Regions from separate parts of the Spongiibacter taiwanensis genome, predicted to be linked through region 2. Evidence: predicted binding sites of a transcription regulator. Region 2 holds the regulator's gene; each other region holds the start of a gene.

Region 1 (5,930 bases), 1.8 Mb from region 2:
CACCACCCGGTAGCGCCCGGCAGCGCTGCGGCGCATCCCCGTTACCTGGGCCCACACAACGAGCGCATTGCGATGAACCCGCTGAACTGCAGCGCCGAGCTGATCTTCAAGCTCTTTCAAACTGTCGTCCAGAATCAATTCGCCGCCTGTGTGCACGGCAGACACATACTTATTATCCGCGTGAAAATAGCGGACCTGGGAAAAGGGCAGGCGTTGCATCCCGGCAGCGCTGCGGGCGCAGAACTCCCGACCATCTACGGAATTTCTCTCAGCAATAGCCGTGGCATCGAGCGCGTTGAGCTGGGCGCGGTTCAAACGGGACGCGCGAGCCAGCGCCTGACGCAGCTTGTCCCGCGTCACCGGTTTTAACAGGTAGGCTACCGCTTGCGCCTCAAAAGCAGCGATGGCGTGCTCATCGTATGCCGTACAAAAAATGACCGCCGGTGCTGGTTGCTCGGCGCTTGTATGCCGAGCCATCAATTGCTGGGCCACCGCCAGACCATTGATGCCGGGCATTTCGATATCGAGCAGCACCACATCGACCGGCGTCTCGGCAAAACAGCTCAGCGCCTGCTCGCCGTTTTCCGCCTCGGTCACCGGCGCCACCTCGCCCACGGATGCAAGCAAACGCAGCATCCGCTGCCGGGCCAGGGGCTCATCGTCCACCACCATGACACTCATCATGGGGCCACCTCACCAGCAGGGCCTGTGGTGGGCAAATTCAGGCGCGCAACAAAATAATCCTCTGCGGAGTGCATTTGCAGCGAAGCCCGGCTGCCGTACAGGGCTTCCAGACGCTGGCGAATATTGTTGCCTCCCTGGCCATTGCCAGCGCCCCTGGCAGCGAGCGGCGGACAAGGGTTGCGAATCTCCACGGTGATCATGCCGTCACGATGAACAACCTGCACATGCAGAGTACCGCCGCCGGGCAGGCGCTGAATGCCATGCAAAATCGCATTTTCCAACAGCGGCTGCAAAATGAGTGACGGGACCCGCACCGGGGAATGTGACGCAGTTTCTTGCCAGTCCACCTGTAGTCGATCGGCGAGGCGGTTTTGCTCAATGCGAAGGTAGCTTTGACATAGCGCCCGCTCCTCAGACCAGCTCACCCGCTTCTGGCTGCCACTGAGGTTTGCCCGAAACAGCGCCGCCAGATCCTCAACGGCCTGCTCTGCCCGCTGGGGGTCAACCACAATCAAGCTGGAGATACTGTTCAGGGTGTTAAAAAGAAAGTGAGGACGAATCCGGGATTGCAGGGCATCCAGTCGCGCGTTCAATGCGCTTTGTTGCCGCTCACGCAGCTGCTGGCCCAAGTAGATATACCGCAGGCTGATGCCAATGATAATGGTCGCCAACACCAGACTGTCGAGAATCCACCACCAATCCAGGCCTGCGATCCCCTCGTTGCCGGTGGCGGACAATATCATCTGGCACGACACACTCAGCAGCGCGACCCACAACAGGCAAACGATAAAACTCAGCCCGGCGCTGCGGGCCGTGCCCAGCCGGGCAAAAACTCCACGAAGTCGGCAAAGCAACGCGGCGGCGCCCAGGGTTCCCCACAGCAAAAACAAGGAGGCATAGGCGAGCAGCAGAAAATCGAACTGGCGCACACCGGATAACAGAACGGTGTAGGCCACCGCCAGCAATTCGGACAACAGCACCAGCATGAGCAGCGATGTGGGGCTGCACACATCACCAACAAAGGGCGCCGGGCGCGCTGGCCCGGCGCCCTCGTCGACCAGTTTGTTTGAGGTAGTCACTGCCACAATGAAACGCCTGCCCGCTGGGATGGCTGAATCATAGCAGGACTTGGCAAGCCGCTGAAAAGCGACACCGCCAGGCGCCGCTTGATGAATACATGCTTGCTTGAAAATCAGTTGGGGTCGAAGCGGGTCCAGCCGTCAAACCACTGGGGCTGAGTACCGGGGCGAACGGCGCCGCGATAAGTAGCGGCCTCGTCCCAGAACTCACCTTCGGGAATCGCCACTGCGCCATGCCCGGCGGGGGAATCCACCGGCAACTGCAGTGCCGCCACGGTGTAATCCACCGGGTTGCCCTGCCACAGAGGCTGGGCAAACAGCTCGCCACGGCTGCGAAAGTAGCTCAGCTCGTCCAGGCCATTGTCATCATTCTGCGCCCCCGCTTCATCGGCAAAAAAGGTATTGCCGCCGGGGCCCACATTGCTGATCGCCAAACCGCTGAAACTGAGGCTGCCGTCGCTGGCATTGGCGCTGGTGGCCGAATCTTTAATGTCGATGGCTTCGCCAGAGAAACCGCTGATCAGCACATTGTGAAAGTGCCCGGCGGTGCCGCGGCGCAGGGTCATGCCCCGCTGAAACTTCTCGCCGCTGCGCATGCTCAGCAAGCTGACATTGTAAAGCAGGGGTTCAGAGCGGGGCTTGGCCAGATGATCACTGTCGAGGTTATCCGCTTCGATGGCGTTGTCGCCAACGTCGGGGTATTGCACCACCAGCAGATGCTGCACCCGGCCTTGCCAGCCCATATCCCAGTCGAGGGAGTCATCCCCCGCGCCGGTGATAATGACGTTCTTCAAATCAACACTGCCACCAAAAATTTCCACACCATCATCCAGCGAGCGGTGCACCTGCACGTTGCGCAGAATCGTGTTGCTGCCGCAGCCGCCCAGGGTCAGGCCATTGAGTTCATTATTGGCATAGACTTCAAAGCCGGCGTATTCAATGCGAGCGAACTCCAGCACGCCGCAGCTATCTTCGGCGCGGCCGCCGCCGAATGCGCCGCGGCTGTCATCGGCAGGAACCCCTTCAATCTGGGCGTAGCGATTATTCACCGGCGCCGCGCCCAGCAATACCAGACCGCCCCAATCCCCGGCATGGCGTTCTCCTGGCGCGTTGGCGCTGGTGAAAACCACGGGTGCTCTGGCGTTGCCCCGAGCTTCAATACGCGCATCCCGGGTGACGACCAGGGCGCTGCCGGCAGCGCCCTGAACCACGGTGCCCGCATCGATGGTCAACAGGCCACCGGCTTCCACATACACCACCCCGTCAAGCTGCCAGATCCGGTCGGCGGTCCAGTGATGTTTGCCATACAGCGGGCCAGCGACCGACTCCACGTTGCTGCTGGTGCCGCCGCCAAAGATAAAGACCAGGCCTGCGGCAAGGCAGGCCACCGCCGCCGCGGCTACCAAGCCCAACATCGAGCGCTGCCGTTTATCGGTGGCGTTGTCCGCGTTACCTGGCCTCCCCGCCGTGATGGTTTCCGCGATATCGGGATTGAAAGGTAAACCCGCGTCACCTGCCGAGCTGGTGTGAGTGAGTTCGCCGTCCACGTTGAGTTGGCGCAAGCGCTTACCGAGTTCACGAATTTCTGCGTTTCCACTGATCGCAGCCTGATCAATGAGCTCTCGCCGATACTGGCTATCTTTAAGCAGCGTGCTGAAATGCACGTAACGCACACCGCCGTCGCCGTGCTTGTCGTAGGTCTGCTTTAACTGCCACAGCAGTTCCACCAAGCGCGCCCGGGGAGAAGAAACCTCGGCCATTGTCCGCCCTCAACTAACGAATGGATTATTCAGGCGGCAAGTATCCGTAGACTTTGTGACAAGAACATGACGTAAGTACACATACGGCCAGCAATGTCCGGCCTGCGAAAGGGGCACCAACAAGGCCGGCGCGAGGCTAAACGCCAAGCCGCTATTGCTGGTATAATGCGCGCCTTTTCGCACCCGCAATCAACCGAGCAGCATGGCCGTCGCCGCGGCCAGTACAGGAAAGCAACCGATGAGCAATGAAGAGACCAGCATCAAACCCTGGGGCGGCCGTTTTTCCGAGGCAACCGACGCTTTCGTCGAGCGCTTCACCGCGTCAGTGACCTTTGATCAACGACTCTACCACCACGACATCAACGGCTCGCTGGCCCACGCCGCCATGTTGGCCAAGGTAGGGGTGCTCAGCGACGACGAGTTGCAACAGATTCAAAGCGGGCTGGAAGCCATCCGCAAAGAAATTGAAACCGGCAACTTTAATTGGTCGGTCAGCCTTGAAGATGTGCACATGAACATCGAGGCCCGGCTCACCGACAAGATCGGCATCACCGGCAAAAAACTGCACACCGGCCGCTCACGCAATGACCAGGTTGCCACCGATATTCGCCTGTACCTGCGCGATGAAATCGGCGTAATTGTCGGCGAACTGACTCGACTGCAATCGGGCCTGATCGACCTGGCCACCCGGGAGGCCGACACCATCATGCCCGGCTTCACCCACTTGCAAACGGCCCAGCCGGTCACCTTCGGCCACCATATTCTGGCCTGGAATGAAATGCTGGAGCGGGACTTTGGCCGCCTGCAGGACTGTGCCACACGACTCAACCAATGTCCCTTGGGCGCCGCTGCCCTGGCGGGCACCACCTACCCCATCGACCGGCATTACAGCGCACAGCTGCTCGGCTTTGACGGCCCCACCGAAAACTCTCTGGACTCGGTCAGCGATCGCGACTTTGCCATTGAGTTTGCCGCGGCAGCCAGTTTGATCATGACCCACCTGTCGCGCTTCAGCGAAGAGTTGGTGCTGTGGACCTCCTCCCAGTTCAACTTCGTGAACCTGCCCGACCGGTTCTGTACCGGCTCCAGCATTATGCCCCAGAAGAAAAACCCCGACGTGCCAGAACTGATTCGGGGCAAGGTCGGCCGGGTGAATGGCCATCTGTTCAGCCTGCTGACCTTGATGAAATCCCAACCCCTGGCCTACAACAAGGACAACCAGGAAGACAAAGAGCCCCTGTTCGATATCATTGATACCCTACGCGACAGCCTCAAGGCCTACGCCGATATGGCACCGGCAATTACCGTGAATGCCGAGGTCACTCGGGAGGCGGCTCTGCGGGGCTTTTCCACGGCCACCGATCTGGCCGACTACCTGGTACGCAAGGGCTTGCCCTTCCGCGACGCCCACGAAGTCGTCGGCAAATCCGTCGCCTTTGGCATCAAGGAAGGTCGCGACCTATCCCAACTCAGTCTGGCCGAGCTGCAGCAGTTCAGCACCCTGATCGACGAGGACGTCTTCGACGTACTCACCCTTGAGGGCTCAGTAAACGCGCGCAACCACATTGGTGGAACGGCACCCGCCCAGGTGAAAGCCGCCGCCCAGCGGGCCGCGGAGAAGTTGGCCCAGCGCAGCTGATCTGACCGACACCAAAATTTATCTTTCTAAGAAGGCAATTACCCTTTTTGGTGGTATGGTAAACCCTTTGGTGCGCGCTCAATCCGCTAGTCGTTTCACCTGACGCCGATTAGCTTCGGCGCAGATGACGGCGCACGATCTGACGCCAACCCTTTTTGCCTCAGGAGTTCTACACCCCATGCCCGCCCGCATGCGCTCATTGCTGTGTCTGCTTTCGCCACTGCTGCTGGTCAGTGCCTGTAACGACACTGACGCTACCCAAGCCGCCCCACGGCCACCTGCAGCCGTAGCGATTCAAACACTCGCGCCTCAGGAAATCCAGCAGCGCATTCAGGCGCTGGGTACCTTGCTCGCCCGTGAATCTATCGACGTCACCGCCAGCGTCAGTGAAAAGATCACCTCACTGAAGTTTAGCGATGGCGACACCGTCAGCGAAGGCCAGCTCCTGGCCACCCTGGCGCAACAGGAAGAACAGGCACTGCTGGCCGCCGCCAAGGCCGATCTTGCGGAGCAAGAGCGAGAGTTGAAACGCCTGGAGGGACTCATTCAGCGCAAGGTGGCCGCCCAAACCGAGTACGACCAACGCCAGACTGCCAAGCTGCAAGCCCTGGCTCGAATCAAGGAGGTGGAGGCCATGATTGCCGAGCGCAACATCACGGCCCCCTTTGCCGGACAGGTGGGCCTGCGCCAGGTCAGCCCCGGCGCCCTGGTGACACCGGGTGAGGTCATTACCACCCTGGATGACACCAGCGTGATGCGAATGGATTT
Region 2 (5,930 bases):
CAGATTGGCGAGGGTATCGGAACCGACGCTGGAGAGATTTCCGGCGACACCCGACGCTTTCTCGTAAGATGCCAGACCGGGGTCTACTTCGGCGCCCGCCAGCGAGAACCCTGCGGTCACACTCAGCGCCATTGCCATTAGACTTTGCTTGATTTTCACGGACCTCTCCTCAAACCAGTAAACTCGTCTAAGGGGGCACTCTAAACCCCAATTGTTACAGTTATGTTACAAAACGATGACTACCCAAAAAATCACTTTAACTTATTGATTAGTAATGATTTTGGAAAAACACAACTGAAGCAACTGCCCTGGGATATGACACTTTTAATACGCAATTCGGCGCGATGTCGAATCAACACGTGCTTGACAATCGCCAGCCCAAGGCCGGTACCGCCAGTGTCGATGGAGCGACTTTCCTCGACGCGATAAAAGCGTTCGGTCAGCCTGGGAATGTATTGCGGCTCAATGCCAATGCCCGTGTCTTCGACTTCAAAATAGGCGTGATAGTCATCCTGAAACCAGCGCAGAGTAATTTGATCCCCGGCCTCGGTGTACCGCGCAGCGTTGACCGCCAGGTTCGAGAAGGCGCTGCGCAGTTCAGCGTAGCAACCCCGTAGGTCAGCATCATCATCGCATTCAACCCGAATCTCCCGCTCCCCTTTTGCCGCGGCCGAAACCTCTTCGGCAATCATTTCCATCAGCGGGCGCATTCTGATCTGCTCTTGCTCGGAGGCCGGCAACGTTTCCAGCCGCGACAACAGCATCAAGTCTTGAATCAGATTATGCATGCGCCGGGATTGTTGCAGCATCTGAGCGATGGCCCGATCCCAACGGGGGTTTTCGCCACCGTGCTCGGCAAAGGTTTCGAGATAACCATTGATAACAGTCAGCGGCGTACGCAATTCGTGGGATACGTTGGCAACGAAGTCCTTGCGCATTTTTTCGAGGCGATGGGTCCGGGTCACATCTCGCGCAAACAACAACCTACTACCCTGGCCGAAAAAACTGATATTGATACTCAGCTGTATATGCCCATTGACTGGAGACGACATCTCCAATGGCATTTTGTATTTTTCTGATTCGAAATAACGCAGAAAGGCTGGCGCACGGATCAAGTTGACTAGTTGGCGCCCCGTGTCCTCCTCGTGCTGCAACCCAAGCAAGTCCACTGCCGCGGTATTGCACCATTCAATATTACCGGCTGCATCCAACATCACTACGGCGTCCGACATAGACGCAAACGACGCCCGCAGATACTCCACCGTAGCGCCCAGACGCGCCCGATCCTGGGCGCCCTGACGATGCAGGTCGTAGATTGAATCTAAAACCTGTCCCCACATACCTGTTGCCTCCGGTGGCTCACCGTCCATGCCACCCTGTAACCATGTATTCAATTTTTTGAGTTGTAACAACAGCCAAGCACACGCGGCAATAGCAGCAATCAGCAGCGGCCAAACACCCACTTGGAACAGCGCGCACACCAACGCAATGCCAATTAGGGGAATACTGACTTTAGTCAGCTCGGTCTTCCAGCCACTATCCCGCATTGCGTCGTCAGGCGCTTATGCCAGTCGCAGAAAAACGGTAACCGGTGCCTCGCACGGTCTGGATTAACTGACCGAAATCCTGACGATCCGTCTGCAGCGCTTTACGCAAACGGCGGATATGCACGTCAACCGTGCGCTCTTCAACATAAACGTTGGTTCCCCACACCTGATCCAATAGCTGGCCACGACTGTAAGCGCGCTCTTGGTGGGTCATGAAAAACTTGAGCAGTTTGAATTCGGTTGGGCCCATATCAAGGGGGTCCTGGTGGGCAAAGACCCGGTGACTCGCCGGGTCGAGTTTCAAGCCATTCACTTCAATACTTTCCTCGTCACTCTGACTGCCACTGCGACGCAACACTGCCTTAATCCGGGCCATCAACTCCCGGGAGGAAAAGGGTTTGGTGATGTAGTCGTCAGCACCGACGTCCAGACCCTGGACGCGGTTATCCTCATCGTCCTTAGCGGTCAGCATAATGACCAACAGGTCTTTGGTGAGCTCTTCACGACGCAGACGGCGCAGCAATTCAATACCGCTGGTCACTGGCATCATCCAGTCGAGCAGAACGAGGTCGGGGCGCTGATCAACGATAATGCCATGGGCTTCCTGGGCATTACTGGCTTCCAGGCACTGGTAGCCGGAAAGTTCGAGGCCGACCCGAATCATCTCGCGAATAGCCGCCTCGTCATCGACAATCAGAATGGTCTTTTCATTCATTCTATAAGCCTTTAACGACGATTTTCATGACTGCATTAAATCGACACTTGATGACATTTTTATGACGATCGGTTTTTTTCTAATCTAATCAAACACTACCGTTTTATTCCCGTGAACTAGCACGCGATCTTCCAGGTGATTGCGCAGGGCACGAGCGAGTACCGCCTTTTCCACGTCTTTCCCCAAACGCACCATATCATCCTTGCTGTGTCGGTGGTTCACCCGAATCACATCCTGCTCGATGATGGGGCCTTCGTCGAGGGTCTCAGTCACGTAATGGCTGGTTGCACCGATAAGCTTCACCCCACGATCAAAGGCCTTTTGATAGGGATTGGCACCAATAAATGACGGCAGGAAACTGTGGTGAATATTGATCATTCGGCCCGGAAACGCCTGACAAAACTCCGGCGGAATGATTTGCATGTAGCGGGCCAGCACCACGCAGTCGGCTTGGGCAGCCAGGGTGAGCCGCATAATCTTGAGTTGGGCCTCAACTTTCGTCTCGGGAGTAACCGGCACATATTCAAAGGGAATACCGTGCCACTCCACCATACTGCGCAGGTTTTCGTGGTTACTAATGACGCAGGGAATGTCGCAGTCCAGCTCACCGCTGTGCCACCGGTGCAGAATATCGGCAATGCAATGGGAAGCGTGGCTGGCCAGAATGACGACTTTACGTTTGATATTGGAATCCACCAGCTGCCACTCCATGTCATAGGAGCCGGCAATCTCTTTAAAGCCTTCGCAAAAGGCATCAACACCGTGGGTCAATGACGCTGCGCGAATTTCATTGCGCATGAAAAACCAGTTACTTTCGGCGTCAGCGTGATAATTCGCTTCCGTTAGCCATCCGCCTTGCTCGGCAACATACTGGCTCACCCGCGCGACAATACCAACCCGGTCGGGACAACTGATAACCAGTCTTAAAGTATGCTCCATAAACTCCTACGCCTTGTTCAAAATGCCCTTGAGCGCCTGGGGCAGGTCTGCGGGCAACACAACCGTTTTCGCATTGCTGGAGCTGGACAGCTCCACCAGGGCATCTGCATATTTCTCGCCCAGCAAAAACAACGCCGGCAACTCTTCTCCCTTCACCGCCGCCGAGATCGCCTCAATCGCCGCGCCGCTGGCCCGCGCCAGCACAACCTGCGCCTGGGCATCCCGCTTGGAAGCCTCTAGCCGCCCTTCTGCCTCCAGAATGGCAGCCTGCTTTTCGCCCTCGGCTTTGGTGACTGCCGCCCGCCGCTGGCGCTCGGCCGCCGCCTGCTCCTCCATCGCCTGTTGCATGGTTGGCGAGGGACTGATGTCCTGAATTTCCACCGTCTTCAGGGTAATTCCCCAGTCGGCAATATCGTCAGAAATTGCCGCCTTCAATTTGGCTTTGATCTGGTCTCGGGAGGACAGCGCCGCGTCCAGGGCCATCTCGCCGATGATGGAACGAAGCGAAGTTTGTACCAGATTCTGAATGGCCAGAGTGTAATCCTCCACCCCGTACACCGCCTTTTCTGGCGATACAATGTTGATATAGGCCACCGCGTTGGCAATGATCACCGCGTTGTCCTCAGTGATAACTTCCTGGGAAGGGATATCCAGGACAATATCCTTGGTCGTGATCTTATAGGCCACGGTGTCCACGTAAGGAATAATAAAATTCAAACCTGGCGCCAGGGTGGAGTGGTACTTGCCCAGACGCTGCACAATATATTTGCTGCCCTGGGGCACCGTGCGCACACCCATTGAAATGGTGACCACCACCATGAACAGCAAAGCACCGGTTACTGCGAGACTTTCCATATCTTCAGCCCTTTAAGAGTCTGGTGAGAAAGACGCCGCGCTACCCCGCCTAACGGGACGACTCGACGTGGGACACAATCAATTTATTGCCAGACAGTTCCTCAACCCGCACTTTGTCGCCCACTTCGATGGGGTCGTTGCAGATAAAAGACCATTCTTCACTACCCAACATCGGCACCGAAAAGCGCATGACCCCGTGACCAAACTTGGCGCCTTTGCTAATCACCATCCCTTCCTGAGCAACGATTTGCTCCCGGGCCATGCCGGCCAGAGACTTGTTTTTCATTTTGGGGTGGACGTATTTAAACCAGATAAACAGGTCCAGGCAGGACAGCACCGCCCAAATCGCCAGCTGCACCGCAAAGTGCAAATCGACCACGGCGATAATCAAACCCACTGCGACGGCGCTGGCGCCAAACCAAAGCAGCACAAAACTGGGGACAAAAATTTCGCTCGCGACCAATAGCAGTCCCAGCACCATCCAGTGCCAATATGCGATATGCGCGTTTAACCAAGACATTGTCGACTCCGACAGACCTTCTGCCGCGCAAGAATAGCCTATGCGCCAGGCAAGTGCACCTCACCCCGAATGACGGCAGCATTTGATGAATTGAAAGGGGTTGAATACAGCAGCCCCACTGATACGGTACAATACGTTTTTGCCACATTTAGCCCCATCTTCAGGTCATTATGTCCCCAACACCCCTGTTCAATTACCGCCGTTACTGGGCCGAGTGTTTCGGCACCGCTGAATTTCTGCCAACCAGTCGCGCAGAAATGGACGCTCTGGGCTGGGACAGTTGCGACATCATCATTGTCACTGGCGATGCTTATGTCGATCACCCCAGCTTTGGTATGGCGGTCATCGGCCGGGTACTTGAGGCCCAAGGCTTCCGCGTTGGCATTATCGCCCAGCCCGACTGGCAATCCGCTGAGCCATTTAAAGCACTGGGCCAGCCGAATCTGTTCTTTGGCGTTGCGGCCGGCAACATGGACTCCATGATCAATCGGTACACCGCCGACCGCCGCCTGCGCCATGACGACGCCTACTCGCCGGACAATGTCGGCGGCAAGCGGCCTGACCGGGCAGTCATTGTCTACTCCCAGCGCTGCCGGGAGGCCTATAAAGACACCCCCATCGTGCTTGGCTCCATTGAGGCCAGCCTGCGCCGGATCGCCCATTACGATTATTGGAGCGATAAAGTCCGCCGTTCAGTTCTCCTCGATGCCCGCGCTGACATTCTGCTCTACGGCAACGCCGAACGGGCGATCGTTGACGTCGCTCACCGACTATCCCGGGGAGAAGCCATTGCCGACCTTCAGGATTTGCGCGGCACCGCTTTTTTGCGCAAGTCCGTCCCCGCCGGATGGACCGAGATCGACTCAAGCCATGTGGATTTACCGGGCAAAGTCGATCCAATCATCAGCCCCTATGTGGATACCAACGCCACCGAGGCTTGCAGCACCGCCCAGGAAGATGCCGCACCCGCCCTGGCAGACACGGTGCAAGCTGTGCGTATTCTCGACCCACGGGTTGCGCGCAAAGCCGGCGCCGATAGTGACACCACCGTGATCCGGCTACCGGATTACGAAACGGTGAAGCGCGATCCGGTCAGTTATGCCCACGCTGCCCGGGTCCTCCATCTGGAGACCAACCCCGGCAACGCTCGGGCGCTGGTGCAGCGCCACGGCGACCAACAGGTATGGCTCAATCCACCGCCGATTCCACTGACCACCGAAGAGCTGGATTGGGTGTTTGAGCTGCCCTACCAGCGCCGCCCCCATCCATGCTATGGCGATGCCCGCATCCCGGCCTACGAGATGATCCGCTTCTCGGTGAATATCATGCGGGGCTGTTTTGGTGGCTGTAGCTT
Region 3 (5,930 bases), 760 kb from region 2:
CACCGTGAGAAAAATTCCCCCATCCCGCTGGGATTCAATCAGTTTGATCAGGGCGTCGCTGCTGCGCGGGCCCACGTTGAAATCGCCGTCGGTGGCTAATATCACCCGATTGTTCGCATCCGGGCTGAACTGCTGTCGGGCGAGTTGGTAGGCCTGCTCAATTCCCGCTCCACCGGCCGTCGAGCCGCCGGAACGCAGCGATTGCAGGGAGCGAAGAATGGTATTCTTGTCGCCGCCGCTGGTACTGGCCAAGGCCACCCCCGCACTGCCGGCATAGGTGACAATGGCGATGCGGTCAGCGGCCGACATTTGCTCGACGAGTCCCATAAACGCCTTTTTCAACAGCGGCAGTCGATCACCACCCTGCATTGACCCAGACGTATCGATCAGAAAAACAAAACGATTTGGGCGCTCAGTCTCGCGCATGGCCGCGCGCAACTGCACCATGGCCAATTTGTTTGTCGGGTTCCAGGGTGCGGCGATCACCTCGGTGGTAATGCTGAGTTGCTCACCTCCAGTCGCTAGCGTGGCCGGATAATCAAAGTAGTTCAGCAACTCTTCAATTCGCACCGCCTCGCTGGGTGGCAGGTTTCCATCGTTAAGAAACCGCCGCAGAAGACTGTATGACGCCGTATCTACGTCGAGCGCAAAGGTCGACAGCGGCGACAAAATAGGATCCCGGTAGCCGCTTTCGAGCAGGGTTTCGTAGCGATCCCCGCTCACTGGAACGGACACTCGTTGAGGGCCTAGCGGCCCAACAGGCGCAAACGCTTGGGCCATACGAGCTTCACCACTCGAAGCCATCGCGCTGTAGGTCGCGGGTGCAGCCGCCTGTTCGGCGACGGCAGCGTGATGCACGACCTTCGTCCGCGGCGAGGGCGCAAGAGCATCTGCTTCACTGCCTGCGCTATCTGCCCTTGTGCTGGACTGCGATTCGAGGCGGGCTTCTGAAGCCGGCGGTTGGTGACAGGCGGAAAGACCCGCCAGCCAAGCGGCGAGCGCCACTGCCAATATCGACTTTTGCATCATGTTTCTCCGGTTTGTGGGGGCTTTCCGGATAGACGAAGGGGCAGGCAAAAGTGTCAGGCCATGTTGCGATTTTTTTATTCCGAGAAATCCGGCTCCAGAATATAGGGCCGATCTTCGGGCGCCGGTTGCGCCGGAGCACGATAGGGCTCAGGCGCACTGGCGCGCTGTGTGGGCGCAGGCCGGGGCTTGCCCGTAACGACCGTCGCCCGGTCCTTGCGAATTGCCTCACTCAGCGCTTCAGCGAGCTGTTGATAGGCGCGATCGCGCTCCTTCTTTTTGGTCAGTTTGCCATCTTCGGCCAAACCGATCGTCGCGACCGTGCGGCCACTGATAAAGTTCTGCAGGGAGATACCCAGCAGGATACTGTCATCGTCGCCATCGACAGTGAGCAACGCGCCCAGGGTTTGCTTTTTGTCCTCGTAGGGAAGATTGGCCACTTCCTTATCACCCAGTACTTGGAACTGGTTTTCAGTAAAGGTGTTGGCCAGTTGCAAATCAAAACCAAACACCCCGCTGGATTTGCCTTTCTCAAGGACAATAAATTGATAATCCGCGAAGCTAAATCCTGGGGAGTAGACCAGGTTCTCCTGGTTCGCGCACCCCACCAGCCACAGGCTTAACAACAACGCCATACCCTTTTTCATGAACTTCGCTCCTTCTCAATTCTTTTAATACGATTTTTTCTATCATGCCTGTTTTTGCGCGCCCTCCCAAGCGCAATGGCGGGTTGATACCGAAAACGGTTCCGCCCAATTCGCGGCCTAAATGACACTTTGATTGCAAGAGTGATCGTCAATGCGCTGACAACACCCGGTGGTTTCATATAAGCGCAATACACCTGTCACCAAACCATTACATGACCAAGCTAACCTCTGGCGTCGACGATTTATATAACTCGATTCTTCGGAGAGATCAGCCCCATGAGTGAAGCAACATTCGACCCTACCCGCTACAACAACAGCAAAAATGAACCATTCTCCAGCGTTCTTGATAAGGAAATCTCTCGCCGCCGAGTTTTGAAAACAGGCGCCGGCATGAGCGCCCTCACCATGTTCAGTGGTGTTGGCCTGTTTGGCTGCTCCGATGATGATGACGATAACAATGGCGGCAGCGGCAGCCAGGAAACCAGCCTGGGCTTTCAATCCATTGCCGGCTCAAAAACAGATGCTGTGGTCGTGCCCGAGGGTTACTCTGCGCAGGTTCTGGCACCCTGGGGTACGCCGTTGAACAGCAGCGCCAACGCCTGGAAGAACGACGGCAGCAACACCGCAGAGGATCAAGCCAACGCCGTGGGCATGCACCACGATGGGATGAGCTTCTTCCCCATCAACGGTAGCTCCGACGACGGCCTGCTGTGCATCAACCACGAATACATCGACGAAGACGCGCTTCACCCGAACGGCCAGACCTTTGCTGGCAGTGTGCGGACGATCGTTGACGAAGTTCGCAAGGAAATTAACGCCCACGGCGTGAGCGTAGTGCGTGTAAAACGCAGCAATGGCGAGTGGAGCGTGGTCGAAAATGATCCGCTGAACCGCCGTTACACTGGCGCTAGCGAAATGGACATCGCCGGTCCGTTGGCAGGTTCTGAACTGTTGGTAACGAAATACGCGCCCAACGGCGAAGTCGCCCGCGGCACCCTGAACAACTGTGGCAGTGGCGAGTCACCCTGGGGCACCTTCCTGACGTGTGAAGAAAACTGGCCCGGCTACTTCACCAAATCCAGCGGCCGTAGCGCCGGTGACGACCGCATTGGTATCGAAGACGAAGGCACTCGCTACGCTTGGGAAACGCTGGCTGGCAACGCCGCTGAAATTGACGACGAATTCACCCGCTTCGACGCGACGCCCTTTGCAGAAACCGCCGCTGGCGACTACCGCAACGAAACCCACGGTCACGGCTATGTGGTCGAAATTGACCCCTACACCGCCGAATCTCGCGCAGTGAAGCGCACCGCGCTGGGCCGCTTCCGCCACGAGTGTGTGGTCTACGGCAAACTGGTCGAAGGCCAGCCGGTAACCTTCTACTCCGGTCACGACGGCCGCTTTGAGTACCTCTACAAATTCGTCTCTACCGCCGTGTGGGATAACGACGATGCCAACCCAAGCGACCGCCTGGCAACCGGTGACAAGTACCTGAATGACGGCACCCTCTACGTTGCCAAATTCAGCGAAGGCGGCGTGGGAAGCTGGATTCCGCTGGAAACTACCACTGCGGTCACTGGTGGCGGCACCCTGGGCGATACCTTCGCCACCCAAGCCGAGGTCATTCTGGACACCATTCGCGCTGCCGACATGGTCGGTGCGACACCGATGGATCGCCCCGAGTGGATCGCGGTTGACCCGAAAAATGGCGCAGTTTACCTGACCCTGACCAACAACACCGCGCGCACCACAGAAACCAACCCGGCCAACCCCCGCCTCAACAACGCCTTTGGCCATATCATCCGCTGGATGGATGGCGCTGATGTTGAAAGCTTCGACTGGGATATCTTCGTTTTCGGCAGCGCCGACGACAGCGATGCCAGCGTCAACCTGTCAGGTCTGACCGAGCTGAACCAGTTTGCCAGCCCCGATGGCCTGGTCTTTGACCCCCGCGGCATTCTGTGGGTGCAAACCGATAACGGCGCCCAAGAGCTGACCTCTTACACCAACGATCAGATGCTGGCCGTTATCCCCTCCAAGCTTGTTGACGAAAACAACAACCTGGACGTGGTTAACAGCGACAACCAGATGGAATTGCGTCGCTTCTTTGTTGGCCCCAATGATTGCGAGGTCACCGGCCTGGCCTTTACCCCAGACCAGAAAAACTTCTTCGCCAATATTCAACACCCCGGCAACTGGCCCTACACCACAGACGCTACTGAAGTGACGGTAGGCAGTGTCCGCCCGCGGGCAACCACTGTGGTGATCACCAAGAACGACGGCGGCGCTGTGGGTGAATAACGCAAAATAACAATAATCGCGTGCTATCGGCGGCCCAAGGGGCCGCCATTTTTTATCTGCCAAACCGCTTAATCCAGCGACAACATGCTCAGCTGTGGTTTGCGATACAAGCAATGAGCAGGCCCGACCTATAAATGCCCCGGGTTATGCAGCTCCCGCTCAGCCGCAGGCGGCGGTGTCCATTGATACACCCAGGTTTCACTAATCGGCTGACCAGCCACCAGCAACTGCAAACTGAGATCAATCGGTTCAGTTCCCTTGGGCGGCACCAGATCAAACATGGCGCGATACCCGGAAATGGCACGCTGGGGGCGCACCGACACCAGCTCAACCCGACCACTGGAATGGATGATTTTCGCTTCCACCTTGGCAGCCGACTCACTCGCTGATTTGGCATCGGCGGTTATTTTTGCCAACGAGCCACCCGCAAAATCCACCACAAAACGCTTGCTGAAGTACTCCCGCTTTTTGCCCACCACGCCACCCAAACCAGTGAACGTGTTCTGCACGCGAGCATAGTGATGCTCAGGCGTGGGGGCTGCGCCCCAGGTCAGGCGGTAGGAAAAGAGCCACTCCTGGCCTGCCTCAATCGGTTTCGCCGGACGCCAGAACGCCACGATATTATCGAAAGTTTCATCTAAGGTCGGGATTTCCACCAACTGAACTTCGCCGCGACCCCACGGCCCTTTCGGGGCGACCCAAACCCCGGGACGCTTGTCGTAAAACACGCCGTCGTCCTGGTAGTGGTCAAAATTGCGATCGCGTTGCAGTAGACCAAAGCCCTTGGGATTGTCATCACTGAATGCGCTGAAACGTAACGCCTGGGGATTAACCAAAGGACGCCAGAGCCAGTTACCTTGCCCGGTTTGCATGGCCAAACCATCGCTGTCGTGAATCTCCGGGCGCCAATCCCAGCCCGCACGGCGGTGGTTTTCGCCAATCATGTACATGCTGGTAAGCGGCGCAACGCCCAAACGTTCAATGGCTTTGCGCGGATAAATAGCAACATCGACATCCATGACAGTGTGAGTACCGGGCGTAATGGCAAAGCGATAGGCACCGGTGGCACTAGGCGAATCCAGCAGCGCATACACCACCGCCGTATCACTGCCCGGTGCGGGCTTCTCCAGCCAGAAGTGAGTAAACACCGGAAATTCTTCGGGACGGTTTAGCGCCGTATCGATCGCCAGCCCTCTGGCGGATAACCCGTACTGCATATCGGCACCCACGGCCCGGAAGTAACTCGCGCCGAGAAAAGCCACCATGTCGCGCTGCCAGTCCCGGTGAAATTTAAAGCGAAAACCAGCAAAGCCCAAATCGCTCGGTAAGTTGTCACCATCAATACCGGACTTGCCATACTCAAACAATTCGGGGCGATAGGCGATCTCCCGGGCGACGCCCTCTTCCAGGGCGTAAATCCGAATGGCTTGCTTAAAATACAGGCCCAGGTGGAATAACTCTGCCCGCAAATTGCTTCCGGTCTGCTGCCACAGGGCCTGATCGGCATCAAAGGCGAGCTGCTGGTAATCATCCCAGCTTAGGTCCTGCAGGGGGCCGGGGAGGGTGAGATTGGGCTCGGTATAAGGCCTCTCGGCCAGTGCCTTGGCCCGCCCCTTCAGCCCGGCATAGTCGAAAGCGCCCGCAGCATCGGCGCGCTCTACACTCCCCGCGCAGGCGCTCATGCTAAGGCCGAGCAACAGGGGCGCAGTCATCTGGAACAGCAACCTGACGGTAATGGCCGGCAAAATACGGCATAGCGACATCGCGCTTCCTCCCTGAAGAATCAAGTAATAAAACTGACCCCCGGGAGGGAAATTAGTTTGCTTTTTACTGGCACTGGCCGCCAAAGGCGCTAAAGTAAACACTATTCCCCGCGCAACGCGGCAGTAACGAGATAATGAAATGCGCCTACAGAATGATATGTTGGAAGAGCTGCGCTTACTGGCTCAATTCAAC

The links. Region 2 encodes PhoB, which activates phosphate uptake and scavenging genes when phosphate is short. Its sites were predicted from a motif close to TGTCATAAANNTGTAACA; they were not measured.
Region 1: the regulator PhoB is predicted to act here: its motif matches at 3,578-3,595, upstream of NCG89_RS08680 (beta-helix domain-containing protein).
Region 3: the regulator PhoB is predicted to act here: its motif matches at 1,847-1,864, upstream of NCG89_RS03995 (PhoX family protein).

What each region holds. Positions count from the first base shown of each region.
Region 1 covers NZ_CP098455.1:1,880,641-1,886,570, forward strand. The annotation lists gene NCG89_RS08670 (LytR/AlgR family response regulator transcription factor) at 1-684, opposite strand, end outside; gene NCG89_RS08675 (sensor histidine kinase) at 681-1,763, opposite strand; gene NCG89_RS08680 (beta-helix domain-containing protein) at 1,877-3,523, opposite strand; gene argH (argininosuccinate lyase) at 3,762-5,162, shown strand; gene NCG89_RS08690 (efflux RND transporter periplasmic adaptor subunit) at 5,341-5,930, shown strand, end outside.
Region 2 covers NZ_CP098455.1:62,242-68,171, reverse strand. The annotation lists gene NCG89_RS00320 (PstS family phosphate ABC transporter substrate-binding protein) at 1-159, opposite strand, end outside; gene phoR (phosphate regulon sensor histidine kinase PhoR) at 252-1,547, opposite strand; gene phoB (phosphate regulon transcriptional regulator PhoB) at 1,555-2,262, opposite strand; gene purU (formyltetrahydrofolate deformylase) at 2,347-3,201, opposite strand; gene NCG89_RS00300 (SPFH domain-containing protein) at 3,208-4,056, opposite strand; gene NCG89_RS00295 (NfeD family protein) at 4,106-4,576, opposite strand; gene NCG89_RS00290 (YgiQ family radical SAM protein) at 4,747-5,930, shown strand, end outside.
Region 3 covers NZ_CP098455.1:825,970-831,899, forward strand. The annotation lists gene NCG89_RS03985 (vWA domain-containing protein) at 1-735, opposite strand, end outside; gene NCG89_RS03990 (hypothetical protein) at 1,104-1,673, opposite strand; gene NCG89_RS03995 (PhoX family protein) at 1,950-3,974, shown strand; gene NCG89_RS04000 (OpgD/OpgG family glucan biosynthesis protein) at 4,103-5,737, opposite strand; gene NCG89_RS04005 (TIGR02647 family protein) at 5,877-5,930, shown strand, end outside.